Regions from separate parts of the Rossellomorea vietnamensis genome, predicted to be linked through region 1. Evidence: a T-box and tRNA genes for the amino acid it is inferred to sense, from the RefSeq annotation. Region 1 holds a T-box; the other regions hold tRNA genes.
The links. A T-box is a leader RNA that pairs with one kind of tRNA and senses whether it is charged. The one in region 1 lies ahead of metG (methionine--tRNA ligase), so its partner is inferred to be a tRNA-Met.

Region 1 (10,346 bases):
ACGCTTCTTCGATGATTGTAATAAAGCTGGTGTAGATGGGGTGATCATTCCCGATCTGCCACTGGAGCATTACGATTTGGTTAAGCAGCCTTCGAAGGAAAAAGAAATAGCCATTATCCAATTGGCAACCCTCACAAGTCCTTTGGAAAGAGTGAAGGAGTTGGCCTCTGTGACAGAAGGGTTCCTCTATGCCGTCACGATTAATGGAATTACCGGAACAAGAGAGGGGTTTGCCGAGAATATATCCCGTCATTTAATCAAGCTTAAGAGCAACAGTCCAGTTCCGGTTCTGGCTGGATTTGGGATATCGAGCCCCGATCATGTACGGAGCATGAGCGAAAGCTGTGATGGGGTAGTGGTCGGAAGTAAGATTATAGACCTTATTCAAAAAGACTCATTTGATGAAATCAGGGAGTTAATCGGAGCGTCAAAGACAGGAGCTTTTCATTCGTGAATTCCGCCTGTTTTGTTAAAAAATGTAGAAGTTCATGAACTGAATCTAAACGATTGTTAAATAAAGGTAAATAGCCTTCTCATACTCTGAAAAATCAGTATGATAAAGATGTAGTTGAACAAAGCATCATACTAGGAGGCTATAAAATGAAAAGTATGAAAAAGTGGTTGTTAATGTTCATGACAGCACTATCAGTAGTAACTTTTGCAGCCGGATGCAGCAGCGACTCAGAAGATGACACAGGAACAGAAGAGAACATGGATGAAGAAAGTAATACAGACGAGAGCAACACAGAGGAGTAAAAGATCTACAGCCGATCCTTATGGGGTCGGCTGTTTCCTTGACATGATGAATTATTTTACACCTTTTATGGAGACAGTCAGTGCAGGAGTTACATCTTTATAGGATAGAGAAATATTTTTAAAGCCGGTTTCCTTTAGAGCCTGTGAAATTTCTTCACCATAGCGTCTAGCTTTGCTGTCCCGTTCTTCATCTCCACGGGGCTGAACGGTAATGAGGAGGGTGCCACCGGTTTTAAGCATCTTGTATAAATGGCTGAGTGCCTGCTTCTGATCATTCCATAATGGGTAATTATTAACGGAAAAGATCCGATCGTACTGAGCATCGTATAACTCGAATTGACTGATGTCCTGAACAAACAGGCGAACCCTGCCTTTCTCTATCGCTTTCTGATTCTTGTTTTCAGCCGCATCTTTCATTGTTTCAGAAAGATCGACCCCGTCCACAAAGGTATCAGGGAATCGAGTGGAAATGCGCTTAATACAATATCCCGGCCCATATCCCACTTCAAGAACGCGATCGCCATTTTCGATGGACAGTTGTTTGATGGACCAGTTGTTGATCTTCCGATTATCAAACTCCATCACTTTGCCCACAACCCAGCCAAGGATTCCTTTCGGGCGCTTAAATTGTTTCTGTAGCGTAAACAACAGGGCATCACCTCATTTCCTGTATTTTATAATGAATGTTCTATCTTTCAATTTTCCACGAATCCTGTGAATTAAAACCTTGACTGGAATGTTGCAATTTTTTGAAAAAGTGGCATAATATAATCAAATCTAATTTGCGTTGATGAGAAGAGTACATAGTGAAATCACCTTATCAGAGAGCTTCGGAAGCTGAAAAGAAGCAGGGAGATTCTCTATGGAAAATGGTCTCGGAGCATTCTACCCGAACCGATGGGGTGTAGGGTAGAACGGGGATGGGCGTCCGTTATCACTGTCACGGTATAAGGGCTTATCTTGCTCCGTACTTGTTGAGGTAGTCTTGCGTGAGCGAGCTATAAACTAAGGTGGTACCACGAGCTTAACCCCTCGTCCTTGGATGTCTTTCGATATCTATTAGGACGAGGGGTTTTATTTATTTCGAGGAGGAAACCACTATGACTGTTTTTATAGGAGGGGCTTGGCCATACGCCAATGGCTCCCTGCATTTGGGACACATCGCTGCATTGCTGCCGGGTGATATCATTGCCCGTTATTACCGCTTGAAAGGGGAAAGGGTTCTGTATGTTTCAGGGAGCGACTGCAATGGCACCCCGATCGGGATTCGGGCGGCGCAAGTTGGGATAAAGGTAGAAGAAGTGGCAGATCGCTACCATGAGGAGTTTGTCCGCTCCTTTCAATCACTGGGATTCAGCTATGATGAGTACACAAGGACGGATCACCCGTATCATCATCGGGAGGTACAAAGGATCTTTACCACCCTTTATGAACAGGGGTGGTTGTATGAAAAAGAAGTCGAGCAAGTATACTGTTTGAACGATCAGCGTTTCCTGCCTGACCGGTTCGTAGAAGGAACCTGTCCGGTCTGCGGTTCGAAGGCGAGGGGAGATCAATGTGATCATTGCTCCACTGTGCTGGATTCAACGGACTTATTAGATAAAAGCTGTAAGCTATGCGGACATGAACCGGTTCTTAAAACGACCACACATTTATACTTTGCCCTTTCCAAATTCCAGCAACCATTAGAGAGGCTGATGAAGGAACAGAAAGGAAAGTGGAGGGAAAATGCAGTCCAGCTTACTAGCCGCTATCTTGAAGAGGGACTGAAGGACCGGCCGGTAACAAGAGATTTGGAAAATGGGGTGGAGGTTCCGATTGAGGGATTCCGGGACAAGAAGATTTATGTGTGGATTGAAGCGGTGTGTGGATATTTGAGTGCATCAAAGAAATGGGCCGGGGAGGGGAAAGGTAGCCTGAACGAATTTTGGGCTAAAGATACGCTCTCTTATTATGTACATGGAAAAGATAATATTCCATTTCATACGATTATTTGGCCAGCCGTCCTTCTGGGCATGAATGAAGAAACCCATTTACCGGGTCACATTGTCTCAAATGAGTATCTGACATTGGAGAAAAGTAAAATATCGACGAGCCAGAATTGGGCTGTCTGGGTAAAGGATCTTCTTAGTGATTACCATCCTGATACGATTCGCTATTTTCTGACGATCAATGCACCTGAAAAGAGAGACGCAGACTTTTCATGGAGAGAATTTATTTATAGCCATAACAGTGAACTTCTCGGTGCTTTCGGAAACCTTGTACAACGTACCGTGAAATTCTACAAGAAAGAATTCGGTGAGAACCTGATCATAACCAAAGTAGATGAGAGGGCCCAACAGAAAGTGGATGAGGTATTCTCATCTGTCGGTCACTGGATTGAATCTGGAAGTACGAGACAGGGACTTGAAGAAGTATTTGAATTCATCAGGTGGTGTAATAAACGTTTTGATGAACAGAAGCCATGGGTAATAGTGAAAGAAAACAGGGAAGAGGGGAAAAGGATACTTGAAGAATTCATTTATTTCATCAGTAATCTTAGAAGTATTCTCGAACCTTTTATACCTTTTACAGCTTCAAAGGTCGGGGAGCAGTTGGGGATGACCCATCAACCGCTTTGGGAAAGGGTATCCCTCCCCTTAAAGCTGACAATAGAAAATGCTCTACCATTGTTCAACCGGATTGATTTGGAATGGATCGATTTAGAAAGGGAAAAGCTGATTGGAAAATCCAAAGGAGAATGAAATGAAAATCGTCATTGTCTCTGACACTCATATGCCGAGAAAAGGAAGGGGACTCCCTCCCATCCTTCAGAAAGATCTTATGGAGAGTGATCTCATCATTCATGGGGGAGATTTCGGGACCCATGATGTATATATGGAATTCAGGGGGTACGGGGAATTGATTGCCGTTGCTGGAAATGTCGATGACCTTGAACTTCAATCCCTTCTGCCGAAAAGAAGGATCATAGAAAGAAAGGGCATGAAAATCGGTATAACACATGGAGACGGGAAGGGGAAAACCACTGAAAAAAGGGCTCTGGAGGCCTTTGACGATGTGGATGTGGATGTGATCATCTTCGGTCACTCCCACATCCCCTATTCCCGCTTTATGAAAGGAGTCCTCTTATTCAACCCAGGCTCTCCAACCGATAAACGAAAGCTTCCATACTATTCCCACGGTGTATTGACAATCGGAGACACCTGGAAGATCGAGCACATATTTTATAAATAAAAAGAAAAAGCACAGTGGCTGAACTGTGCTTTTTTCATTATTTAATGGGATATCGATAATACTCTTGACTATAAAAGGTTTGAAAACCACTTGATTCATAAAGATTCAGTGCCTTGCTGTTCGCGGCAGCCACATCAAGGTATATATCATCGGTCCATTTGGATTCCTGCATCACGACCTGTGACAATGCATTTCTTCCAATTCCCTTTCCCTGAAAAGATGGGAAGACCGCAAACCCGTAAATGAAACTTTTTTTGTCCGCACGTTGAACCCTTATTTTTCCAACCACTTTCTCATCATAGATGATCATAAGATTTCCTTCCCTGGACTCTTCAAATAGCCTCTTGGTATAGGATTCAGCATCACTTCTGACAACCCCGAAACAGGTTTCATCAAGGTCGATGATGGTTTCGATATCCTGTTTATCCGCTGTTTTGATTCCGACAGAATCAGAATCTATGATCAACTCTTTTTTATTCCATTTCATTTCATATTCCGTGAAATCATAGACAGCGTCCATATGTGATATAAATCCTTTTCCAGATGTCGAAGATCCCGGAATATTAAGTAAGAGCGTGTTGACCGTACGGGAATTTAAAGAGTGAAGTGCTTCTTGAAACAGTTCTTGGAACAGGTGCTGACGACGGAATTGAGGATGGATCATCCCACATATTTCGTAGGAATCACCAAATCCGTATATTCCTAAAAATCCGACCAGACGGCCATCCTTATAAAGAAGGAAATCATCTTGATCGTTCTTTCTCTTCTTTAGCATTTCCCAGTTCAATTTTAAGTTTATCCCTTCAAAATCCTCGCAGACATCCTGAAGATCCCTTATATCTTGAAGTTGTGTAGAAGTAAGCATTCGTTATCCCCCTTTTCCCGAAAGAGAAAGAATTTTCTTACTTGATTTTATTTTATGAGCATTATTTATACAAGAGAATTTTGTTTTTTCATAGAAAAACCATGTTGTGAAACATGGCTCCATCTCATTCCTTATCCTGTATCCGTTGAATCACTTCATGGAGTTCATCCGGCTTTAAAAATTCCAATGGGGAGAATCCTTTTTCAAACATGACGGACTCGCTTTCAATCATAAGGACGTATCGACCGTTCACTTTCGCCAAGTGGATGCTGTCTCCGAAATCTGAGAGAAGGGCTTTTACTGAAACATGGTCAAGCTTCACTTTCAGTTCCACTTCAGGGGACTGCTCGACGATTTGGGAAGTCGCTTCCACGACTTGTTCCGTCGTGAATCGTTCCTGCAGCTCACGCTTTGGACTGATGGCCCATTCTTCCACTGCTTCTTCAAATTCGACCCGTTCATCACTTTCTTCAGCATAGGTTTCAGATATATGTTCCTTTACCATGCCGTATACTTGTGATTTGACGATTTCGGGCATGGATTTTTCATACTCCACCCATTTCAGGAAATCTTCAAAGTATCTGGCGTGTGAAGCTTGATGGATTTTGATTTCGGCTGAATCCATCATGCCTTCTTCAGGCATATACGGATATTGAATGGATTTCATATTTTTCGTCGTGATCGCCATTTCTACATTATGTATCAGGGTTGCTTCATCTGTAATGGTGGCAACCTTTGGTTCGAAATCACATTTCATGAGGAATAAAAAGGGATCATCAAAAAATTTGGTGAGCTTTGCGGTGGCTACCAAAAACGCGCCGCCCCGAATAGCGCTGGTTTCTATGTACATTTGGACAATCTGATCACATGCTTCACGAAAATCTTCTTTACTTTCAGCATAACGGGTTCGATGAAGTAAATTGTAGTTTGGATTTGATGTAAGCTCATGACCTGGTTCCACAACAAAGCGGCCAATTTTAGTGGGGGCGGAATCTGACTTGGAGTGCCTGTCCACCTTGCGTTTGACGATCTTCGTCAGTTCACCGTCCAGGAAGCTTTTGAGGGGGCTTTCCTCATATTCATTACCTGTTAATGTTTGAAAGTGCTTATGTCGTTTATCTGCTTCTTCGCCTTTTCCTTCTACCTGAATTAAATAAAAGGAAAGATGCTGTATCGTAAAATCCATGATTTGTTCTCCTGACCTGATTAGATTCGACTTCTTATGATTTTACATCCATTGTTACAGTATAGAAAAGCATAAAAGGTTCGTCAATTGACTTATGAATGGGGAGGATTGAGAGATACTATCTAGTAGCTTGATAAAACGTAAGGTGGTGAGCTTGGTGAGTAATGAATCATTTTTCACATTACTGAAAAAAGGAAATAGATCTTCGTTCTTTGCCATGGTGGGAAATGGAATCCTCGCAATCGCAAAGGGGGCGGCATTCTTTATTAGTGGAAGTGGGGCTATGTTTGCCTCTGCCATGCACTCGTTAGCCGATGCTGTCAATCAGGGGTTTGTGTTTATCGGCAGTGTTCTTTCAGAGAAGAAGCCGACAGAAAAGTTCCCGACAGGTTTTGGAAGAGTGATCAATTTATTTTGTATGATTGCGGTCATCGTGGTTTCGGTCATGGCATATGAAACGATTCGTGAGGGATTTCATCTGCTCAAACATCCCGCTGAAGTAAAAGGGATATGGATAAATGTATCCGTGTTACTCTTGAACATCCTGATTGATGGAACGATCCTTTTTAAAGTGATGAAGGAAATCAGTCAGGAAGCCCGCGTGGAAAGCAGGGGAGCCGGGATTGTGACAGGTGCGTTCAAGCATGTAAAGCGGGCAGCGCCACCAACAAGACTTGTGTTTTATGAGGACTTAGTGGCTGTATCAGGTGCCGTTCTTGCTTTGATAGCGGTCCTTGTTTCTTATTTCTCCCCTTTTCAACTATTGGATGGGATTGTGACCATCATGATCGGATTCCTGATGGTGGGAGTTGCCTTCAGGGTCGGGTACGACAATATGGTTGGCTTGATAGGGGTTGCTGCACCTAAGGAAGTGGAGGACAGGATTGCTTCTGTCATCTTTGAACATGAAGCGGTCATCGATATCTTTAAGATGAGGATCACACAGGAAGGCCGCTATTACCATGTTGAATCATATCTTGAATTGAAAAAGGGGTTACCCCTGTCGGAAGCGGATGACATTAAGTTTGCCATACAGGATCAACTAATAGCAGATCCCGATATAGCTGATGTTACATTAGGAATCATAGAGGACAATGGTATTCAGGAGTGGAAAGGAACTGATACACCCGAAATGCCTTAATATCATCCGGCTGATGATTTCAGCCGGATGATGCACATCAATTTTGAATGAATTTTTCAAATACAAACCCAAAATCTTTAAGAGTTAATTCTTTCTTCTTGTCCGACAGCCAATTGAAGGCATATTGATTGACTTCTTTAAACTGTTCAACAACATTTACTCCATCTGTCTTTACTTGTCCCAATGTGGAGGATGCGAGTTGAAGACTTTCATTGGCAAATCCGGAATAAATGCTATTGTCAGTAGTGATTTCACCAATTTTAATAAGGGACTTATAGAGATCTTTCACTTCTGTTAAATGTTTTTTATGAACATCGATGGAGTAGATTTCTGAACCGATCTTAAACTTGATTTCGACATCCAGATCTACTGTTCCCGCCGTTTCAAGGAGGACATTCGAAAGGTGATACTTGTAATAATCCAAGCGGCGGAGCACCCGTTTCTTGCTTGCTGCACTGGTCCCATCAAGGTGGATGAGAGCTTTGTTTGTAAAGCAGTATTCATCGGACTTGGATTTGATCAGGAAGTAAATCTTCTCTCCATCTTCATGCATAATGTAATCATCTGAATCGGCTTTGTCGTAATCCTGCGGCTTTATGACTGTGCCGATATCACTTAAACCTAATACGTCTGAAGCAACTTTTCCAAACATGCTTTCAAATCCTTTCGATTTTGATTGTTTTCTTTCTTACCATAACATAAGACTTCATCAGTATATCATAGATTCATAGAGGGTAAGGGAATTACTGGAAGAGTATGATTGGAACGCTTATGGTTTGGGTGTTATGTTCCGTTCATACTATAATAAAGAAAATCATAGAATAGATTATCGTAAAGGGGGGAATAGAATGGACGTGAACGATCTGCTTATGCGTTTCAAAGGTAGAACACCTAAAGTGTTAGGAAGTGAATCATTTTCTGAGTATGCTATTCTACTTCCTTTGATCGAAGTGAAAGGTGAGATTCATGTTCTCTTTGAAGTCCGTTCTTTGAATATGCGGAGACAACCGGGGGAAATCTGCTTTCCGGGTGGAAGAATCGACCAGAGTGACTCTGATGAGAGGGCAGCTGCTTTAAGGGAGACGTCAGAGGAATTGGGAATACAAGAACATGTCATCTCGGACATATATCCTCTCGATTATATCGTATCCCCATTTGGGACAATCATCTATCCTTTTGTAGGGAAGCTGAATATATCATTGGAAGAGTTGCGCCCGAATGCTGCCGAGGTGGAAGAGATATTCACAACCCCGCTCTCTTACATGCGTGAAAAAGAACCGGAATTGTATAATATCAAATTTAAAATGGAACCGGAAGAGAGTTTCCCATACAAACAAATTCCAGGTGGGGAAAACTACGACTGGCAGGCAAGGAACATGAAAGAACATTTCTACTACTACCAAGACAAAGTCATCTGGGGACTCACCGCCCGCGTACTCCAACACTTTATAAAACTTACATCATAGTCCTTTATAGTCGTTTTAAACAAAAAAAATCAAAAGAAATTCTACATTTACCTGTACGGATTGACATGCGTTTCATTTTCATACTTTTTTCGATAGAACAATCTGTCGGAGAAAGTATTTTTGTATGTCAATATGTAGCAAATTGAATGGTTTGTAAATGGTTTGGAGGAGGTAAAGAGAAGTAACAGAAAGACTTGGAAAAAGGAGAGGGGAATCATTATGATCATTCGTGCTAAATGTTGGAGGATGTTAAGCGTACAGGAAAAATTATTCATCCTGAAAGCAGTATGTAATAAGCATCTCAAAAAATAGTCCCCGGATAGTATAGCCGATTTGTGCATGCCACAGCTTTTTGTCTTTGGTCCGCTTACACTGGTGGTACGATCAAATCAGGAATATAAGGTTTGCAAACTGAAGTGCGACATAAAGCAATCCAACCCCATGTAATGTAGAAATTACATGGAGGCCGTTGATCCAGCCACCTTCTTATTCTTTTCTGATCATGTTCCTTTAACGGTAAACATGAAATCCCCAAATAATCCAACCAACCCGCGTCATTCTATCCAATCGATAATCCCGTTTTCAAATCCTTACCAAAAAACAATAAAATGTTTCTGGTGTATTTTATTGGTCTTTTGGTAAGATATAAGTGCACATACATATAAGGGGGACAACTAGTGAAAGCGTCACAAACAGTCATGATAACTGGTCTATTTATTACTATTCTGTTAAGCGGATGCAATCGAAATGCAGCGGACATGGTCGTTGATGGAAGTGTAACGGTAAATGAAGAAGCTGAAACACTTACATTTTCCGGAGTGTTGACGGATGAAGCTTTAGAACCGGATACGCCTTTTCGAGCCCGTTTTTTCCTGCAGGGCAAAACAATCAAAAATGCGCTGGGCACCGACTTGATCTATACGGATGAAGAACTGAAGAGCCGTAAAGAGGGGGAGGATCCTAATGAGTATAAAGTAGAAAAAACAGTAGAAATCAAAAAGATTGAAGAGATCGATAAGGTCATAAGCGAGATTAAAGACGAAGATAAAGAATCTGTCACCATCGAAATCGTAAATGATAATGGCCGCATTGATGACAAGGTTCTTCATGACATAGAAAAGGAGTAGGGAGATTCAGCCCTCTCCTTTTTTATCTAAGTGGCTTATTTGGGATTCACCGGCCTTTTTAATGCATAAAGATCATCTTCAAGTAGAAGCATTTTATCCATCAGTACGTCTTTGGAATCCATCACTCCCTTATTATATAGGAAGGGACCGATTTCTTTCATAAAGAAGTCAAACCAATTTTCAGCTCCTAAATCCCCGATTTCATCCCCTGTTTGTTCATAGTAAAAGCTCTGGATCCTCCCAATCATCTCATCCTTCTGCTCTTTAGGTATCTTTGTAAACATCATGAGTACCCCTCCAGTTTTGTTTCTTCCATCGTAACATAAGAGATCCTATCAGAGAGAGGTGTAAAGAAATTCATCGTCCAAAGAGGTGTGGAATTTTCTCGGAAAATAAAGGGGATTTCCAAACAGTAGCCAATATAGTAAGAGAAGACTGTAAGGGGGACTTTAAATGGAAATGAACTCAATCTACTTAATCAAAGAAAAAAACGGAATGAAAAAGGACTATTCGCTCCTTCTTTCCATGATGGACTACGCAAGATTGACCACCATTCAGGAAGTGGAAAATT
Region 2 (10,346 bases), 2.2 Mb from region 1:
AACTCTTTTAACTTTGTCACCCATTCATCGAGCATGATGTTGCGATCCTCTTCCACACAAACCAATCGATCTTCCTGAAACTCATAGAGTCCTGTGTATACCTGTCCTCTTCTGGCATCAAACAACGGAACGATAAACCCTTGAAAATATCGTCCAGACGAAGCCAATGTCGCGAGACTGGACACCGGGATCAGGGGGATATTCAATGACCATGCCAGTGTCTTGGCCAAGGTGACCCCGATTCGTACGCCCGTATAGGAACCTGGGCCGTTTGCAACAACAATCTTCGTTAATTCCTTTGCCCCTACCCCACAGTCTTTTAACAACTGTTCGACAGCCGGCATGGCTCTCACAGAGTGGTTCTTTTTCATATACGTGATGTATTCCCCAATTACTTTATCCTCTTCAATCAGGGCAACCCCAAACGGATAATTGGAGGTATCTATCGATAATATCGTCATGACACAATCTCCTTACACAATTCACTATATCGATTTCCATACGGCTTCAACACGATCCTTCTCTTGGAGTCGCCTTCCCGGTAAATCGACAAGCTTAATAATTCTTTCGGAAGCTGATCCTTAATTAAGTGAGCCCACTCAATGACGGTCACTCCTTCTCCTTCAAAGTATTCATCAAATCCCAAATCTTCAAAGGAATCGTCCAGCCTGTATACATCCATATGATAAAGAGGCAGACGCCCCTTATATTCTTTAATAATGGTAAAAGTGGGACTGTTCACGGTTTTAGTGACACCAAGACCTTTGGCAAGTCCTTTCGTAAACGTTGTCTTCCCTGCCCCAAGATCACCTTCCAGCGTCAACACAGCCCCAGGCTTTAATAGTCCTGCGAGCTTTTCTGCAAAGTGGCCTGTTTCCTCCGGACTATTCGTCATAATCTCAAACTGATTCATGTTAATCTCCTCAATCATCATTTAGAGTATAAAAAAACCTTAGGATCGTTTGTTACCCTAAGGGAGAATGTATATATGTAGTTTACCCTTTTTAGTGTATGAGAGTAAAGGTTCTGAAAAAAGACAATAAAAAAAACGAAACAACGTTTCGTTTGAATGAACAAAAATGGCGGTCCGGACGGGACTCGAACCCGCGACCTCCTGCGTGACAGGCAGGCATTCTAACCAACTGAACTACCGGACCAGAGTTTTTTGCGTAAGCAAAATAACTTTCATTACCTTCACGATAGTGAAAATAACTATCCATGCGTGACTCATGAAAGATTAGCGATAACCTTTGATAAAACAAGTCAAAAATGGTATTGCGGGGACAGGATTTGAACCTGCGACCTTCGGGTTATGAGCCCGACGAGCTACCGAACTGCTCCACCCCGCGACGATAAGAATGATTCTATCTTCTATCTTACTATATGCACCTTCACAAATAAAGTGATTGTACAAAAAAGAATTGTTTCGCCTGGCGACGTCCTACTCTCACAGGGGGAGATCCCCCAACTACCATCGGCGCTGAAGAGCTTAACTTCCGTGTTCGGCATGGGAACGGGTGTGACCTCTTCGCCATTATCACCAGACGAATATTCAATTGAAGGTTTGTTCCTTCAAAACTAGATAAAGAATTGATGTCAAGAAAGCCGAATATCGACCAATTGTTGTTCATATAAATATGACTCTTTGTGGTTAAGTCCTCGATCGATTAGTATCAGTCAACTCCACATGTCGCCATGCTTCCATCTCTGACCTATCTACCTAGTCATCTTCTAGGGATCTTACTCACTTACGTGATGGGAAATCTCATCTCGAGGGGGGCTTCATGCTTAGATGCTTTCAGCACTTATCCCTTCCGCACATAGCTACCCAGCGATGCCTTTGGCAAGACAACTGGTACACCAGCGGTGCGTCCATCCCGGTCCTCTCGTACTAAGGACAGCTCCTCTCAAATTTCCTGCGCCCACGACGGATAGGGACCGAACTGTCTCACGACGTTCTGAACCCAGCTCGCGTACCGCTTTAATGGGCGAACAGCCCAACCCTTGGGACCGACTACAGCCCCAGGATGCGATGAGCCGACATCGAGGTGCCAAACCTCCCCGTCGATGTGGACTCTTGGGGGAGATAAGCCTGTTATCCCCGGGGTAGCTTTTATCCGTTGAGCGATGGCCCTTCCATGCGGAACCACCGGATCACTAAGCCCGACTTTCGTCCCTGCTCGACTTGTAGGTCTCGCAGTCAAGCTCCCTTGTGCCTTTACACTCTGCGAATGATTTCCAACCATTCTGAGGGAACCTTTGGGCGCCTCCGTTACTCTTTAGGAGGCGACCGCCCCAGTCAAACTGCCCACCTGACACTGTCTCCCACCCCGATAAGGGGCGCGGGTTAGAATTTCAATACAGCCAGGGTAGTATCCCACCGATGCCTCCACCGAAGCTGGCGCTCCGGTTTCCAAGGCTCCTACCTATCCTGTACAAGCTGTACCAAAATTCAATATCAGGCTACAGTAAAGCTCCACGGGGTCTTTCCGTCCTGTCGCGGGTAACCTGCATCTTCACAGGTACTATAATTTCACCGAGTCTCTCGTTGAGACAGTGCCCAGATCGTTACGCCTTTCGTGCGGGTCGGAACTTACCCGACAAGGAATTTCGCTACCTTAGGACCGTTATAGTTACGGCCGCCGTTTACTGGGGCTTCGATTCGCACCTTCGCTTGCGCTAAGCACTCCTCTTAACCTTCCAGCACCGGGCAGGCGTCAGCCCCTATACTTCGCCTTACGGCTTCGCAGAGACCTGTGTTTTTGCTAAACAGTCGCCTGGGCCTATTCACTGCGGCTCTCTCGGGCTTGCACCCTACCAGAGCACCCCTTCTCCCGAAGTTACGGGGTCATTTTGCCGAGTTCCTTAACGAGAGTTCTCTCGCTCACCTTAGGATTCTCTCCTCGCCTACCTGTGTCGGTTTGCGGTACGGGCACCTTTTTCCTCGCTAGAGGCTTTTCTTGGCAGTGTGGAATCAGGAACTTCGCTACTATAATTCGCTCGCTATCACAGCTCAGCCTTCGCGATGATGGGATTTGCCTCATCATCAGCCTAACTGCTTAGACGCACATATCCAGCAGTGCGCTTACCCTATCCTCCTGCGTCCCCCCATTGCTCAAACGGAAAAGAGGTGGTACAGGAATATCAACCTGTTGTCCATCGTCTACGCCTATCGGCCTCGACTTAGGTCCCGACTAACCCTGAGCGGACGAGCCTTCCTCAGGAAACCTTAGGCATTCGGTGGATGGGATTCTCACCCATCTTTCGCTACTCATACCGGCATTCTCACTTCTAAGCACTCCACCAGTCCTTACGGTCTAGCTTCGCAGTCCTTAGAACGCTCTCCTACCACTGACACCTAGAGGTGTCAATCCACAGCTTCGGTGATACGTTTAGCCCCGGTACATTTTCGGCGCAGAGTCACTCGACCAGTGAGCTATTACGCACTCTTTAAATGGTGGCTGCTTCTAAGCCAACATCCTGGTTGTCTAAGCAACTCCACATCCTTTTCCACTTAACGTATACTTTGGGACCTTAGCTGGTGGTCTGGGCTGTTTCCCTTTCGACTACGGATCTTATCACTCGCAGTCTGACTCCCATGGATAAGTCTTTGGCATTCGGAGTTTGTCTGAATTCGGTAACCCGATGAGGGCCCCTAGTCCAAACAGTGCTCTACCTCCAAGACTCTTACACATGAGGCTAGCCCTAAAGCTATTTCGGAGAGAACCAGCTATCTCCAAGTTCGATTGGAATTTCTCCGCTACCCACACCTCATCCCCGCACTTTTCAACGTGCGTGGGTTCGGACCTCCATTCAGTGTTACCTGAACTTCATCCTGGACATGGGTAGATCACCTGGTTTCGGGTCTACGACCACATACTCAAATCGCCCTATTCAGACTCGCTTTCGCTGCGGCTCCGTCTTATCAACTTAACCTTGCATGGGATCGTAACTCGCCGGTTCATTCTACAAAAGGCACGCCATCACCCGTTAACGGGCTCTGACTACTTGTAGGCACACGGTTTCAGGTTCTATTTCACTCCCCTTCCGGGGTGCTTTTCACCTTTCCCTCACGGTACTGGTTCACTATCGGTCACTAGGGAGTATTTAGCCTTGGGAGATGGTCCTCCCAGCTTCCGACGGGATTTCACGTGTCCCGCCGTACTCAGGATCCACTCAAGAGGGAATGAAGTTTCAACTACAGGGTTGTTACCTTCTTTGACGAGCCTTTCCAGACTTCTTCGTCTACTCCATTCCTTTGTAACTCCGTATAGAGTGTCCTACAACCCCAAGAGGCAAGCCTCTTGGTTTGGGCTATATCCCGTTTCGCTCGCCGCTACTCAGGGAATCGCAATTGCTTTCTCTTCCTCCAGGTACTTAGATGTTTCAGTTCCCTGGGTCTGCCTTCCATACTCTATGTATTCAAGTAAGGATATTGTTCCATTACGAACAATGGGTTCCCCCATTCGGAAATCTCTGGATCAAAGCTCACTTACAGCTCCCCAAAGCATATCGGTGTTAGTCCCGTCCTTCGTCGGCTCCTAGTGCCAAGGCATCCACCGTGCGCCCTTCATAACTTAACCGAATTGGTTGTTACATCAGGTTTAAAACCTAAAATGGCGATACTCGGTAATTTCTTGACTATCAATTTATCTTTATCTAGTTTTCAAAGAACAAACACAACTTCTATCTCGTAAGAGATAAAAAATGTTTTGATGGTTGAACCATCAAAACTGAACAAAACTTCGACGTGTCAAACGTTTTAGTAAATCTTCCTTAGAAAGGAGGTGATCCAGCCGCACCTTCCGATACGGCTACCTTGTTACGACTTCACCCCAATCATCTGTCCCACCTTAGGCGGCTGGCTCCAAAAGGTTACCTCACCGACTTCGGGTGTTACAAACTCTCGTGGTGTGACGGGCGGTGTGTACAAGGCCCGGGAACGTATTCACCGCGGCATGCTGATCCGCGATTACTAGCGATTCCAGCTTCATGTAGGCGAGTTGCAGCCTACAATCCGAACTGAGAACGGTTTTATGGGATTGGCTAAACCTCGCGGTCTCGCTGCCCTTTGTACCGTCCATTGTAGCACGTGTGTAGCCCAGGTCATAAGGGGCATGATGATTTGACGTCATCCCCACCTTCCTCCGGTTTGTCACCGGCAGTCATCTTAGAGTGCCCAACTGAATGCTGGCAACTAAGATCAAGGGTTGCGCTCGTTGCGGGACTTAACCCAACATCTCACGACACGAGCTGACGACAACCATGCACCACCTGTCACTCTGTCCCCCGAAGGGGAAAGCCCTATCTCTAGGGTTGTCAGAGGATGTCAAGACTTGGTAAGGTTCTTCGCGTTGCTTCGAATTAAACCACATGCTCCACCGCTTGTGCGGGCCCCCGTCAATTCCTTTGAGTTTCAGTCTTGCGACCGTACTCCCCAGGCGGAGTGCTTAATGCGTTAGCTGCAGCACTAAGGGGCGGAAACCCCCTAACACTTAGCACTCATCGTTTACGGCGTGGACTACCAGGGTATCTAATCCTGTTTGCTCCCCACGCTTTCGCGCCTCAGTGTCAGTTACAGACCAGAAAGTCGCCTTCGCCACTGGTGTTCCTCCAAATATCTACGCATTTCACCGCTACACTTGGAATTCCACTTTCCTCTTCTGCACTCAAGTCCCCCAGTTTCCAATGACCCTCCACGGTTGAGCCGTGGGCTTTCACATCAGACTTAAGGAACCACCTGCGCGCGCTTTACGCCCAATAATTCCGGACAACGCTTGCCACCTACGTATTACCGCGGCTGCTGGCACGTAGTTAGCCGTGGCTTTCTGGTTAGGTACCGTCAAGGTGCCGCCCTATTTGAACGGCACTTGTTCTTCCCTAACAACAGAGCTTTACGATCCGAAAACCTTCATCACTCACGCGGCGTTGCTCCGTCAGACTTTCGTCCATTGCGGAAGATTCCCTACTGCTGCCTCCCGTAGGAGTCTGGGCCGTGTCTCAGTCCCAGTGTGGCCGATCACCCTCTCAGGTCGGCTACGCATCGTTGCCTTGGTGAGCCGTTACCTCACCAACTAGCTAATGCGCCGCGGGTCCATCTGTAAGTGGTAGCCGAAGCCACCTTTCAACATTTCCTCATGCGAGGAAATGAGTTATCCGGTATTAGCCCCGGTTTCCCGGAGTTATCCCAGTCTTACAGGCAGGTTACCCACGTGTTACTCACCCGTCCGCCGCTGATATCAGGGAGCAAGCTCCCATCAATCCGCTCGACTTGCATGTATTAGGCACGCCGCCAGCGTTCGTCCTGAGCCAGGATCAAACTCTCCGATAAAAGTTTGAATAGCTCTTTAAAAATAAATCTAGAATTAACGTTGACGTATTGTCTTGTTTTGTTCAGTTTTCAAGGTTCAATAATTAAGGTTAAAATTGGAGCGGGTGAAGGGAATCGAACCCTCATCATCAGCTTGGAAGGCTGAGGTTTTACCACTAAACTACACCCGCATATAAAATTATGATGGTCGGGAAGACAGGATTCGAACCTGCGACCCCTTGGTCCCAAACCAAGTGCTCTACCAAGCTGAGCTACTTCCCGTCAGAAAAGCATATGTATTACTGTGAATCAGATACTCTCTAGTAGAAGCAAGATGGCGCGCCCGAGAGGAGTCGAACCCCTAACCTTTTGATCCGTAGTCAAACGCTCTATCCAATTGAGCTACGGGCGCATATGTCTTTGAAACCTTTTGGTGCGGCCGAGAGGACTTGAACCTCCACGGGGTCGCCCCCACTAGGCCCTCAACCTAGCGCGTCTGCCATTCCGCCACGACCGCGTTTTAAAGCGACAAACACTATTATAACTGAGGAAAATCTATTTTGTCAACAACTTTTTTAAAAGGTTTTAAAAGTGCGGGTGAAGGGACTTGAACCCCCACGCCTTGCGGCGCCAGATCCTAAGTCTGGTGCGTCTGCCAATTCCGCCACACCCGCATGAATCTGAATTACAATGGAAAGATATTTTGCTTGCGCAAAAATCTTTGGTGAGCCATGAAGGATTCGAACCTTCGACCCTCTGATTAAAAGTCAGATGCTCTACCAACTGAGCTAATGGCTCGCTATGGCTGGGCTAGCTGGATTCGAACCAACGCATGTCGCAGTCAAAGTGCGATGCCTTACCGCTTGGCTATAGCCCAATACTTTTTCAAAAAGTGACGAGGTTTTAATATTAACATGTCCACCTCGATGAAGTCAATCGTTTTTTAAAAATAAATCTGGCGGTCCGGACGGGACTCGAACCCGCGACCTCCTGCGTGACAGGCAGGCATTCTAACCAACTGAACTACCGGACCAAAGTTTTTTGACGATAGTCAAAATAACTATCCTTACCTTGCGTTAGCAAAATAACTTTCATTACCTTCGCGATAACGAAAATAACTATCCTTACCTTAAGTAAGTAAAATGACCCGTACGGGATTCGAACCCGTGTTACCGCCGTGAAAGGGCGGTGTCTTAACCGCTTGACCAACGGGCCACGTTCTAAATAGAAATGGCGGAGAAGGAGGGATTTGAACCCTCGCGCCAGTTGCCCGACCTACACCCTTAGCAGGGGCGCCTCTTCAGCCACTTGAGTACTTCTCCATAAAAATGGCTCCGCAGGCAAGATTCGAACTTGCGACCGATCGGTTAACAGCCGATAGCTCTACCACTGAGCTACTGCGGAACGTGAAGTATTCTTACGCTTAACTCGTCTTATCGACTCTTTAGATTATAATGACTCATCAATTTCTTGTCAACTACTTTCAGTCACTTTTTCCACAAGAAAAACGCCTTTTGTAACTACCCTCTTTCAATCACAACTTCCTTTACGAGGCGAAGTTTTCCTTTACAGCGGCCACACACATATTTCGTTGTATTGATTTTTCTTTTTCTTTCGAAGTTCAGACCACACTGAGAACAGACATAGTGTAACACCCGACTTCTCCTGTTCACATTGGGCAACGAAGAACAATGCCTTGGTCCCCCGACATGCTTGAGCAGTCTCTTAAAGTCCTGATCCCCATGTTTATATCCCTTTCCTTCAATATGCAAGTGATAATGACATAGCTCATGCTTTATAATTCCGATCAATTCTTCCATTCCATGCTCATCCAGATATCTTCGATTAATATCGATATCATGGCTGCCTAACATGTATCTTCCACCCGTGGTCCGTAATCTTGGATTGAAAAATGCCTTATGGCGGAACGGCTTTTGGAATAATTGGATTGAAATTTTTTCAACTAATTGCTGCAGCTCAGCATTCGTCATACAAATCCTTCTTTCTTAATTAGAACATGACAACCTATTATAGCATAAACTAGGTATCACCCTTATTGATTCAAACTGACAAACTACCCGGAGAAAGACCGTATTCTATTTAGCGGCACTTTCAAAAGGATAAGGAGGTTCAATCATGCCAAATTGGCTTGTCAATCAATTGCGGAAAGCTTATCTTGAGAAAGATCGATACCAGATCAAACTTCTTAATCAATGTTGGAATTTCTACAGAAAGAAGAACTGCTCTTAATGGTGTTTTTCTATTATAAAGTTATTCCATCTTATATAATAAAGAGCTGACCACAAGATAGCTCCCTATCATTCAGTCAGCTCCTATCCATTTCTTAAGGGACCATCGTCAGTGCAACCCTGCCTTTTTGGACATCTACACTATCGACCCAAACAGTCACAACATCCCCGACTGAAACCACATCTAATGGATGCTTCACGAAACCATTTTTCAGTTTTGAGATATGGACAAGTCCATCTTGTTTCACTCCAATGTCAATAAAGGCACCAAAATCGACTACATTTCGCACGGTTCCTTGTAATTCCATTCCTTCAGATAAATCCTCCAGTTTTAGAACATCCTTCTTCAGAAGCGGTCTAGGAAACTCATCCCTCGGATCTCGACCGGGTCTAATCAGTGCATCGATGATATCCTTCAATGTCAGTTTTCCAATTTCCAACTCTTCACACACTTCATCTATATTCAATTGTTCCAGAGACTGTTTGAGTTTATCTGACCCGATGTCATTTACACCCATCCCCACTTTTGAGAGGAGCTTCTTTACAACGGTATAATTCTCAGGGTGAATAGACGTCCTATCAAGGACCTCTTTCCCATCCATTATCCTCAGGAAGCCAATGCATTGTTCAAATGTTTTCGCACCCAGCCTTGGGATTTTTTTCAATTGCGCCCTGGATTGAAACTTCCCTTCTTCCTCCCGCTTTTTCACGATATTATTGGCCACTGTTTTAGAAAGCCCCGCTACATATTGCAATAAGGAAGAAGATGCAGTATTTACATTTACACCCACTTGGTTTACAGCCGTTTCTACTACAAACGTTAACGATTCGTTCAACTTCTTTTGGGAAACATCATGTTGGTATTGCCCGACCCCGACTGATTTAGGGTCAATTTTCACTAATTCTGCTAATGGATCCTGTAATCTCCGGGCAATGGAGACAGCACTTCTTTCTTCTACTTGAAGGTCGGGGAACTCTTCTCTCGCCACATCCGATGCAGAATATACGCTTGCTCCCGCTTCGTTGACTATTAAGTAAGAGATATTACCGCCTACTTCTTTTAATAAATCCACAACAAATTGTTCGGTTTCCCTCGACGCTGTTCCATTTCCAATAGCCACAACTTCAATCGAATATTTTGTCAAAATCGATTTAAAAGCGTCCTCCGCCTTATTTCGTTGAGCTTGAGATGTATGTGGATAGATGACATTGATATCGAGGGTTTTCCCTGTTTCATCAATGACAGCTAGCTTACACCCAGTCCGGAATGCAGGATCGACCCCCAATACCATCTTCCCTTTCATCGGAGGCTGAAGCAATAATTTACGCAAGTTTTCAGAGAAGATATGAATGGCTTGATCTTCCGCTTTGTCAGTTAACTCATTTCGGATTTCTCTTTCTACCGATGGCTGGATGAGCCTTTTATAACTATCCTCCACTGCTTCTTTCACAAGGGGCACGGAAATGGAGTGGATATTCTTAATGACCTGCTTTTCCAAATACTTTTGAATACCCTCTGTATCTGGCTGGATATTCACTTTTAGAATGTCTTCCTTTTCCCCTCTATTCATTGCCAGCACACGATGGGGTACAACCTTGTGAATGGGTTCCTGATAGGAATAATACATTTCAAACACTTTTTTTTCGTCTAACTCTTCTTTCTTCACCTTTGATTCGATTAACCCTTTACGGAATGTATATTTTCTTATGTAGTCCCGGTAAGAAGCTTCATCGGATATGTATTCAGCAATGATGTCCTTGGCTCCACCCAGGGCTTCTTCCACTGT
Region 3 (10,346 bases), 2.1 Mb from region 1:
CTTTTAAAGGTGATCATGAAAGTGATGCAATGGGCGATTAAGCTCGTAATCACACCGATATGGTGGATATTGAAGGGTATTTGGAATTTATTGCCGAAAAATCTTACAAAAAGAGTCGAGAAGTTATATAATAAAGTGGCAGGAATTTTTAAAGCGTATATCAAAAAAGTATATAGAGTGGTAGAAAAGTTCAAGAAGAAACCTAAAGATAAAGAATAGGGCTTAAGGCTTTGCCACTCCATATTGTAAAGGAGGTTTGGGAATGAGAAAAAACGTGACACCAATGGAAAATGAATATGTCCGCCATCAGGAGCATATGCATAAATCTTCTTCTAAGAGAAAAAAGCGTTTGGTCCGTCGATTAGCAGTTTTCTTTGTTTTAGTGTTGGCAATTAGTGGATTTTTAATCTCGACCCTCATTTCCAGAGCCCAGGTTTTAGAAGATAAACAAACGGAAAAAGCACAATTGGAAAAAAAGTTAGAAGACCTGAAAGATAAGCAATCAGCCTTGGAAGAAGAGATTGTGAAGCTTAACGATGATGAATATATAGCCAAACTGGCGCGCCGGGATTACTTTTTATCAGATGAAGGTGAGATTATTTTCAACATACCTGAGCCAGATAAAGAGAAAGAAGAAGAGGTGTCTTATTGACACTCTTTTTTTTAATTGGCTATAATATATAGTAAGGTTTATCTTTTATAATTTTAAGGAGGAGCATTTCTTTTATGTCAATCGAAGTAGGCAGCAAGTTACAGGGTAAGGTAACAGGTATTACAAATTTTGGAGCGTTCGTGGAATTATCGGAAGGTTCAACAGGATTAGTTCACATTAGTGAAGTTGCAGACAACTATGTTAAGGATATTAATGAACACCTTAAAGTCGGCGACGAAGTAACGGTTAAAGTTATTAATGTTGAGAAAGATGGAAAGATCGGTTTATCCATCCGTAAAGCGAAAGATCAACCACAACGCCCGCAGCGCCCTCAGCGTCCTCAGCGCCCGCGTAGTAATAATAAACCGAACGACACTCGCACGAAAGAAAGTTTCGAACAAAAGATGGCACGTTTCTTGAAAGACAGTGAAGATCGTTTATCATCTTTAAAGAAAAATACTGAGTCTCGTCGTGGTGGAAAAGGGGCGAAAAAAGGTTAACTTGCTGTCTATTAACCCATATAGCAGTTTGTGAACGGAAAACAGGCATACCCATTCTGATGGGTATGCCTGTTTTTTTTATATTATTGATAGACATCAACACAGGAAAATCCCCTGCTCCTATCGAATAGGTAGAGATAAATAACGTGAGTGGGGGCAGAATGGATGAAATACGAACAGATTATCGATCATTATGAGTCATTTAAGATGTGGTTGGAGGAATTGAAGCTGCTAAGTGAAGCTGAATGGTTTAAGCCTATGGAGGAAGATAAATGGTCGATCGCTGCCAATATAGCCCACATCATTAAATGGGATCAATATTCTTTACAGGAGATTCTCCCGTATATTGGAGAAGGAGCAGAACTCCCGCCCTTTCCTGATTTTCAGAAATTTAATGGAGAAGCGGAAGACTATGCCCATCGTGTAGTGAACCAGGGAGATTTGATCGAAGAAGGAATCAGAACAAGGGATCTGATGATCACTTTTGTAAAAAACGCACCGGAAGATGATTTCGGGCAATCGTTCAAAGTCGGCGATCAAAGCTTCACCATGGAAGAATTTTTTGAAGACTTCATCGGTCACGATAAGCACCACCAAGAGCAGATCGAAGAATTGGTATCTGCCGAAAAGGTTTGACGGGAAAATAGAATAAACAAAAAAGACTATCATCATGATAGTCTTTTTTCTATGACCCGTACGGGATTCGAACCCGTGTTACCGCCGTGAAAGGGCGGTGTCTTAACCGCTTGACCAACGGGCCGACACAATATGGTAGCGGCGGAGGGGATCGAACCCCCGACCTCACGGGTATGAACCGTACGCTCTAGCCAGCTGAGCTACACCGCCATATGGATATGCGCCTTTTTGGCACAAAAACTATGATACCGAGAAAGGGTTTGCTTGTCAATATACAATCGTAAAGAAATTGTCAAAATTCCCTTAAGCAACGATACGTAAGGAATGGGAAAGAAAAAACACGGGAATAAACGGGAATGCCTCGTGAATATTCTGAATATTTTACCGGAAACCATAGAAAGACGTCGAAACATTCTTGGAATGCATTCCCTCATTTTGACAAAGTTTTGAGCTTGTACCCTTTATACTGAACAAAAAAGAAATGGGGAGTGTTTCATACATGGGGAAAGTCGATCAGTCGATCATCGAACCAGTTCAGAACGTAGACATTGAACACACGAGGGTGGAACTGTCCAAGGGGATCCGGTCCATTTATTCAAAGCTTGAGTGGTTATTCGTAGAAAAGGGGGTTGCTCTATTCGTCATCGGGTTTCTCCTCGGAAGAGCTTTAATCCTTTCACATCTGACACCTTTTGCTCTGCCATTCTTTGCATCGGTTTATATCATACGGAGAGAGAAGTCACCGATTGCACTCATGGGATTGCTGGCAGGAGCGCTCACCTTATCCATTCCTAGTATCAGTTATACGTTTGTCAGTGCGGTATTATTCCTGTTAACGTATCGATTATCGCAAAAATATCACAAGAATAATGTAAGGGTTGTCGCCTTCTATGTGTTCTTTACAGTGATGGCTGCAAAGCTTGGGTTCGATTATATCCAACAGGGACAGGCCTTGACGATCTATAACGGGGTCATGGCGGTCATTGAAGCAAGCCTCGCGTTTCTCTTAACGTATATCTTCATCCAGAGCGTCCCCCTTGTCACGGTACAGCGCAGAAGGAAATCACTGAAAACAGAAGAGGTGGTGAGCTTGATCATCCTCCTGGCCTCGATCATGACGGGAACGATCGGATGGTCAGTATATAATCTGTCTGTAGAACATGTGTTATCAAGATATCTGGTACTGCTGTTTTCCTTTATTGCAGGGGCCACAGTGGGATCGACGGTAGGGGTCGTGACCGGTCTCGTCTTCAGTTTAGCCAACGTTTCAAGCTTTTATCAAATGAGCTTGCTTGCTTTTTCCGGACTTCTGGGCGGACTCATGAAAGAAGGGAAGAAATTCGGAGCGGCAATCGGTTTGTTAATCGCTACATTGCTGATGGGCATGTACGGGGATACGGATACAGTCATAACGAAAACCCTTTATGAATCGGGGGTAGCGATATTACTCCTGTTTCTCACCCCTCAAAGTTTAACGTCTAAAATTGCGAGGCATATACCGGGTACAGCTGAATATCAGCAGGACCAACAGGGGTATATGCGCCGGGTGAGGGATGTGACCGCCAACCGGGTCACCCAATTCTCGTCAGTGTTCCAGGCTCTTTCGAACAGCTTTCAACAAATAGAAGACCGGTTTGAAGAGGAGGAAGATAAAGAATTTGACTATTTTCTCAGCAATGTCACGGAGAAGACCTGCCAAACCTGCTTTAAGAAGGATCAGTGCTGGGCGCGGAATTTTGATAAAACCTATAATCTCATGAAAGAAGTGATGACTGAGTATGATCAGGGAAGGGTCCCCCTTTCCCCGAGACTTGCAAGAGAAGTAGAGAAGCATTGTACGAGAGAGAAGAAGCTGAAGGATACGATCTATCAGGAGCTCACTTTCTATCAGGCCAATCTGAAATTGAAGAAACAGGTCCAGGAAAGTAGGAAGCTTGTGGCTGACCAGTTGCTTGGTGTGTCCGAAGTCATGGGGAATTTTGCGAAAGAAATCCAGAGAGAAAGGGAGAATCATCATATTCAGGAAGAACAGATCCTGGCGAGTATCGGAGAGTTCGGAATCGAGATCGAAAATATAGAAATCTATAATCTGGAGCAAGGGAATGTCGATATCGATATGACCATGCCTTATTGCGGGGGTCACGGACAGGGGGAAAAGCTCATCGCACCCATGTTATCGGATATTCTAGGGGAAAACATCGTCGTACAAAAGGAGGAGTGCGCTCAATTTCCGAACGGTCAGTGTCACGTAACCTTTCAATCTGCCAAGAAATTTGTCGTCGATACAGGGGCATCCCATGCAGCGAAAGGAGGCGGACTGGTTTCGGGAGACAGTTACTCCATGATTGAATTGGGAAGGGGGAAGTATGCCGTTGCGATCAGTGACGGGATGGGGAACGGTGAACGGGCCCATTATGAAAGCAATGAAACACTGAGGCTATTGAAAAAGATCCTGGAGTCGGGGATCGAAGAACAGGTGGCGATCAAGTCCATCAATTCGATTCTTTCCCTCAGAACGAATGATGAAATTTTCTCCACACTGGATTTAGCCATGATCGATCTTCAGAATGCGTCTTCGAGGTTCTTAAAAATAGGTTCGACCCCAAGCTTCATTAAGCGTGGGGATAAAATCCTCAAGGTGGAAGCCAGTAACCTGCCGATGGGGATGCTTCAGCAGGACTTTGATGTCGATGTCGTCTCGGAGCAGTTGAAAGCGGGAGATCTTCTCATCATGATGAGTGACGGTGCCTTTGAGGGACCGAAGCATGTAGAAAATTATGACCTGTGGATGAAGCGAAAGATAAAGGAACTCGAAACCGATGATCCACAGGAAGTGGCAGATATATTAATGGAGGAGGTCATCCGGTCGAGCTCTGGATTAATAGAGGATGATATGACGATTGTGGTATCGAAAATCAAACATAACATACCGAAGTGGTCATCCATCCCCATGCAAAAATCAAAGACGAAAGATAAAATTTCCTAGGGTCCGCACCCTTTAAAATAGTTAACTAGAGTATAAATCCCTCCTTATCCGGCGAAGATGATAACAACTTTAGAATGAGGAGGGGAGTCTGATGAAGCCAGGTACACTTCGTCAAATTCTTTTAATTACGGATGGTTGCTCGAACCAAGGAGAAGATCCAATTGCGATGGCGGCCCTTGCCAAGGAGCAGGGAATTTCGGTCAATGTAATTGGTGTGATGGACAATGATGTAATAGATGATAATGGAATGCAGGAAATCGAAGGGATTGCTCTATCGGGGGGTGGGGTGAGCCAGATCGTATATGCACAACAGCTTTCACAAACGGTACAGATGGTTACGCGTAAAGCCATGACCCAGACCTTGCAGGGAGTTGTGAATAAAGAGTTGAAACAAATCCTCGGGAAATCTGCCTCCATGGAAGACCTTCCACCAGAACAGCGTGGAGAGGTTATGGAAGTCGTGGATGAACTCGGTGAGTCCGTCGATATGGAAGTGTTGATTCTTGTCGATACGTCAGCAAGCATGAAGCACAAGCTTCCGACGGTCAAAGAAGCCTTACTGGATCTGTCATTGAGCTTAAATGCACGTATGGGAGATAACAAGTTTTCTGTGTTTGTATTTCCCGGGAAACGACAAGATGTCGAAAAATTGCTGGATTGGACACCAAGACTTGAAACACTGACGAGTATTTTCTCTAAATTGTCTCCAGGCGGTATCACTCCAACCGGGCCGGCGATCTCAGAGGCCATCACACACTTTAAGAAAAAACGTTCATTAAGGGGATTGCTCTCTCGTGGCGATGATGAACAATACTTCGAAGAAACCATTTAGTTTTCCCCCTGGAACAGTTATAAGAGGCAAGTGGTATAAACATATCTATACGATTGTAAAAGAATTGGGGTATGGGGCGAACGGGATTGTCTATCTTGTGCAAGGGTCCTCAGGTTACCAGGCGTTGAAAATGAGTGACAGCAATGTATCGATTACATCTGAAGTCAATGTATTAAAAGCTTTCTCAAAGGTCCAAGGTTCCCCCCTTGGGCCCAAGCTTCTTGATGTGGATGATTGGGAGGTAAGGGGTCAAAAAATCCATTTCTACGTGATGGAATATATACAGGGAACCGATCTCCTGTCGTTTGTTCAATCAAAGGGATTCTCCTGGACGGGTGTCCTCGTCGCCCAGCTCCTGACAGACCTGGAGCGGATTCATAAGGAAGGATGGGTCTTTGGGGATTTAAAGCCTGAAAACTTAATTGTGACGGGTCCTCCTTACAGAATTCGCTGCATAGACGTCGGGGGGACGACCATTAATGGCCGGGCGATCAAGGAGTTTACGGAGTTTTTTGATAGAGGATATTGGATCGGGGGATCCAGAAGGGCAGAACCTTCTTATGATCTTTTCTCAGTAGGGATGATCCTTATCAATTTGGCCTATCCAACGCGTTTCACCAAGACCGGTGAAGGGAATATAAAACAACTGAGGCAGGCTGTGGATTCCAAGGACCAGCTGAAAAAGTTTGCAGGGACGATCCTTGCTTCCCTCGAAGGCAAATTTCAATCTGCCAATGAAATGAGAGAGAGTCTTTTACATGGACTTTCTAATGCCCAGCCGGTGCAGCAGCCGAAACCTAAACCAAAGGCCCAAAGATCTGTTCCGCAAAGCTCTACTGTAAGAGCATCTTCCCCCCACCCAAGCAGATATCAAAATCAGCGGAATAAAAATTCTAGTCACTTTCTGGAGACTGTTCTTGTAGTGATCATAGTATCGCTCCTGTACGTTTTGTATATTTATGGAGAATTGCTGTAGCGTAACGGTGTGAGAAACCAGTAGAAATTGATACAATGGGGAAAATGGTTTTAGGAAGAGGAAGCACAATGTTAGAGCATACGACAAAACGATTCATTCAAGATCACCGGCTCATTCAAAAGGGCGACCGCATTCTGGTAGCAGTATCAGGCGGTCCTGATTCCCTCGCTCTGCTGCACTTTCTTGACTCGAACAAAGGAGAGTTAGGGGTGGAAGTGGCGGCGGCCCATCTGGATCATATGTTCAGGGGGGACGAATCCTTTCAGGAGTTTCAGTTCGTCCGGGATTTCTGTCATCAGCGGAATATCCCCTTTTACGGAGAAAGAGTGGATGTTTCAAAGGAAATCGAAGCGGTAAATGGAAGCATGCAGGATATGGCCCGAAAGATTCGTTATGGGTTTCTTGAAGGTGTCATGAGAGAGATGTCTGCCACTAAGCTTGCCCTGGGTCATCACGGGGATGATCAAGTCGAAACCATCCTGATGAAATTGACAAGAGGGGCATCGGGGGCGAGTAGAGCCGGCATACCTCTGAAACGATCATTTGCTGATGGTGACATTATCCGGCCGTTCCTGACTGTGACGAAACTGGAGATCGAGAACTATTGTGAAAGACATGATCTTGAGCCGCGAAGAGATCCCAGTAACCAGAAGGAAGTTTATACAAGGAATCGGTTTAGAAAGAGAATCCTTCCATTCTTAAAACAGGAAAACCCTCATGTTCATCTTCAATTCCAACGTTTTAGTGAAGAATTGGCAGAAGATGAGGCATATTTAGAGGAATTAACTAAGGAAAAGTTGAATAAGGTATGGAATAACACCGGGGATCACTCCTCCATACATATCGATGGTTTTCTTGCAATGGCTCAGCCTTTACAAAGAAGAGGGATTAATCTAATATTAAACTATCTTTACAAACTAAGACCATCTTCCTTATCGTCTATACATATTTACGATGTATTGGGTATTTTAAAAGGAAAAGCGCCGAATGCCAGCATAGACTTACCAAAGGGGCTTAAGGTAACACGTGCGTATCATACATGCTATTTTCACTTTGGAGAATTAGCCTTAACCGAGGTTCCCTATTGTTATGAGCTGCAGGTTGACAAGGGGCTGGACATTCAAGGTGAATATCAGTTTCATCTCTATTCTTCCCCGCACACCCCGGACTGTACCAGTGATGTGATCTATCTTGATCCACGCGCTGTGTCCCTTCCTCTTTACGTGCGAACGAGAAGAAAAGAGGATAGAATGAAAGTGAAGGGGATGGAAGGCTCCAAGAAGCTGAAAAACCTCTTTATCGATCATAAACTTCCCGCTCACCTTCGTGAGGAGTGGCCGGTTGTAGTGGACGCTGAACAACATATACTGTGGGTTCCGGGCATGAAGAAGTCTATTTACGATTTGGGAGAAGAGCAGGAAAATAGTTTAGTACTACAATTTACAAGCAATCATCTTCTAGGAGGCAGTTGAACATTGTTAAACCAAGATATTGAGAAAGTGTTAATTTCAGAAGAAGAACTTCAAGAAAAGATCAAAGCGTTAGGTGCACAATTAACAGAGGAATATCAAGATCGTTTTCCTTTGGCGATTGGCGTTTTAAAAGGTGCGATGCCCTTTATGGCTGACCTTTGCAAGCGCATGGATACCCATATGGAAATGGATTTCATGGATGTATCCAGCTACGGGAACTCTACTGTCTCTTCCGGAGAAGTAAAGATTGTGAAAGATTTAGATACCAAGGTGGAAGGCCGGGATATCCTCATCATTGAAGATATCATCGACAGCGGGTTGACATTAAGCTACTTGGTGGAGCTTTTCCGCTATCGTAAGGCAAAATCCATCAGCATTGTGACTCTGCTTGACAAGCCGACAGGTCGTAAAGCAGATATCAAAGCGGACTATGTGGGCTTTATTGTTCCTGACGAGTTCGTGGTCGGATATGGTCTCGATTACGCGGAAAGATATCGTAATCTGCCGTATATCGGTGTTTTAAAACCAAGAGTGTATACAACGGGAGAATAAGTATATTCTAAAGAGGAATCTTGCAAGTGCAATTTGTTGTAATGCCATGATTTTCTATGATACTATTTTACTTAGTTTGTTTACCCGTGGGAGGAGGTAAGGGATGAACCGGATCTTTCGAAACACCATATTCTATTTACTAGTCTTTTTAGTGATTATAGGTGTGGTGAGTTATTTCAGCAACAACAACGAGCCAACCAAAAATATTGAGTACAGTACATTTATTAATAACCTTGAAGACGGAGATGTTTCTTCTTTTTCAATTCAGCCTGGCAGAGGTGTTTATGAAGTAAAAGGACAAATGGAAGGGGCTAAAGAAGGAGAGTACTTCTTGACCTATGTCCTTACCACAGATGGAAAGCTGATGGATAAGATCAATACTGCGGCATCGGAGCAAGGCATCGATGTGGAAGTATTACAGGCCAAGGAAACAAGCGGCTGGGTATCTTTCTTCACAACCATCATTCCGTTTGTCATCATCTTCATTCTGTTCTTCTTCTTACTTAACCAAGCTCAAGGCGGCGGAAGCCGTGTCATGAACTTCGGTAAGAGTAAGGCAAAGCTTTACAGTGAAGAGAAGAAGAAAGTCCGCTTTAAAGATGTAGCGGGCGCAGATGAAGAAAAGCAGGAGCTTGTAGAGGTAGTGGAATTCTTAAAGGATCCACGCAAGTTCTCTGAAGTGGGTGCCCGCATTCCGAAGGGTGTCCTTCTAGTGGGACCTCCGGGTACAGGTAAAACCTTACTTGCACGAGCGGTAGCTGGAGAAGCGGGAGTTCCATTCTTCTCAATCAGTGGTTCCGACTTCGTTGAGATGTTTGTCGGTGTCGGTGCATCTCGTGTACGTGACTTATTCGAAAACGCGAAGAAGAACGCGCCTTGTATCATCTTCATTGATGAGATTGATGCAGTCGGTCGTCAGCGTGGAGCAGGCTTGGGCGGAGGTCACGATGAGCGTGAGCAAACCCTGAACCAGTTACTTGTTGAGATGGATGGTTTCGGAGCGAACGAAGGAATCATCATCGTCGCTGCAACGAACAGACCAGACATTCTGGATCCGGCATTATTGCGTCCAGGACGTTTCGACCGTCAAATCACAGTAGATCGTCCAGACTTAAAAGGTCGTGAAGCTGTCCTTAAAGTACATTCTCATAATAAACCGCTTGATGATTCAGTCGATCTAAAAGCGATTGCCATGAGAACACCAGGTTTCTCCGGAGCCGATTTGGAAAACCTTCTGAACGAAGCGGCACTTGTTGCGGCCCGTGAGGACAAAAAGAAAATCGATATGCGTGATATCGACGAAGCAACCGACCGTGTCATTGCAGGTCCTGCGAAGAAGAGCCGCGTCATATCTGAAAAAGAACGTAAAATCGTGGCATTCCATGAAGCGGGTCATACCGTGATCGGATTAGTCCTTGATGAAGCTGACATGGTACATAAAGTAACCATCGTTCCTCGTGGGCAGGCTGGCGGCTACGCTGTCATGCTTCCTAAAGAAGATCGTTACTTCATGACGAAGCCTGAGCTTCTTGATAAGATTACCGGGTTACTTGGTGGTCGTGTGGCAGAGGAAATCATCTTCGGAGATGTATCCACCGGTGCACACAATGACTTCCAACGTGCCACTGGAATCGCCCGTAAAATGGTCACTGAATATGGTATGAGTGACAAGCTCGGACCACTTCAGTTCGGTCAATCCCAAGGTGGTCAAGTATTCCTTGGACGTGACATCAATAGTGA

Region 2: it has a tRNA-Met gene. The T-box ahead of metG (methionine--tRNA ligase) is inferred to sense a tRNA for this amino acid. The anticodon was not compared.
Region 3: it has a tRNA-Met gene. The T-box ahead of metG (methionine--tRNA ligase) is inferred to sense a tRNA for this amino acid. The anticodon was not compared.

What each region holds. Positions count from the first base shown of each region.
Region 1 is NZ_CP104558.1:320,952-331,297, forward strand. It holds gene trpA (tryptophan synthase subunit alpha) at 1-454, shown strand, start outside; gene N5C46_RS01745 (hypothetical protein) at 601-756, shown strand; gene N5C46_RS01750 (class I SAM-dependent DNA methyltransferase) at 808-1,404, opposite strand; T-box leader at 1,535-1,799, shown strand; gene metG (methionine--tRNA ligase) at 1,857-3,500, shown strand; gene N5C46_RS01760 (metallophosphoesterase family protein) at 3,502-3,990, shown strand; gene N5C46_RS01765 (GNAT family N-acetyltransferase) at 4,028-4,855, opposite strand; gene N5C46_RS01770 (DUF3900 domain-containing protein) at 4,980-6,041, opposite strand; gene N5C46_RS01775 (cation diffusion facilitator family transporter) at 6,259-7,182, shown strand; gene N5C46_RS01780 (PH domain-containing protein) at 7,220-7,834, opposite strand; gene N5C46_RS01785 (NUDIX hydrolase) at 8,031-8,648, shown strand; gene N5C46_RS01790 (hypothetical protein) at 9,326-9,775, shown strand; gene N5C46_RS01795 (DUF2164 domain-containing protein) at 9,811-10,059, opposite strand; gene N5C46_RS01800 (DinB family protein) at 10,229-10,346, shown strand, end outside.
Region 2 is NZ_CP104558.1:2,555,770-2,566,115, forward strand. It holds gene tsaB (tRNA (adenosine(37)-N6)-threonylcarbamoyltransferase complex dimerization subunit type 1 TsaB) at 1-461, opposite strand, end outside; gene tsaE (tRNA (adenosine(37)-N6)-threonylcarbamoyltransferase complex ATPase subunit type 1 TsaE) at 458-913, opposite strand; tRNA gene N5C46_RS13090 (tRNA-Asp) at 1,081-1,157, opposite strand; tRNA gene N5C46_RS13095 (tRNA-Met) at 1,276-1,349, opposite strand; rRNA gene rrf (5S ribosomal RNA) at 1,429-1,545, opposite strand; rRNA gene N5C46_RS13105 (23S ribosomal RNA) at 1,648-4,583, opposite strand; rRNA gene N5C46_RS13110 (16S ribosomal RNA) at 4,781-6,331, opposite strand; tRNA gene N5C46_RS13115 (tRNA-Gly) at 6,428-6,501, opposite strand; tRNA gene N5C46_RS13120 (tRNA-Pro) at 6,516-6,592, opposite strand; tRNA gene N5C46_RS13125 (tRNA-Arg) at 6,646-6,722, opposite strand; tRNA gene N5C46_RS13130 (tRNA-Leu) at 6,742-6,827, opposite strand; tRNA gene N5C46_RS13135 (tRNA-Leu) at 6,903-6,984, opposite strand; tRNA gene N5C46_RS13140 (tRNA-Lys) at 7,033-7,108, opposite strand; tRNA gene N5C46_RS13145 (tRNA-Gln) at 7,113-7,187, opposite strand; tRNA gene N5C46_RS13150 (tRNA-Asp) at 7,267-7,343, opposite strand; tRNA gene N5C46_RS13155 (tRNA-Glu) at 7,454-7,525, opposite strand; tRNA gene N5C46_RS13160 (tRNA-Ser) at 7,542-7,632, opposite strand; tRNA gene N5C46_RS13165 (tRNA-Asn) at 7,640-7,714, opposite strand; gene N5C46_RS13170 (SprT family protein) at 7,831-8,301, opposite strand; gene cmpA (cortex morphogenetic protein CmpA) at 8,447-8,560, shown strand; gene N5C46_RS13180 (Tex family protein) at 8,655-10,346, opposite strand, start outside.
Region 3 is NZ_CP104558.1:2,757,779-2,768,124, reverse strand. It holds gene yabQ (spore cortex biosynthesis protein YabQ) at 1-219, shown strand, start outside; gene N5C46_RS14325 (FtsB family cell division protein) at 263-652, shown strand; gene N5C46_RS14320 (S1 domain-containing RNA-binding protein) at 727-1,152, shown strand; gene N5C46_RS14315 (DinB family protein) at 1,318-1,788, shown strand; tRNA gene N5C46_RS14310 (tRNA-Glu) at 1,841-1,912, opposite strand; tRNA gene N5C46_RS14305 (tRNA-Met) at 1,922-1,998, opposite strand; gene spoIIE (stage II sporulation protein E) at 2,288-4,774, shown strand; gene N5C46_RS14295 (VWA domain-containing protein) at 4,866-5,606, shown strand; gene N5C46_RS14290 (serine/threonine-protein kinase) at 5,575-6,582, shown strand; gene tilS (tRNA lysidine(34) synthetase TilS) at 6,651-8,054, shown strand; gene hpt (hypoxanthine phosphoribosyltransferase) at 8,058-8,606, shown strand; gene ftsH (ATP-dependent zinc metalloprotease FtsH) at 8,710-10,346, shown strand, end outside.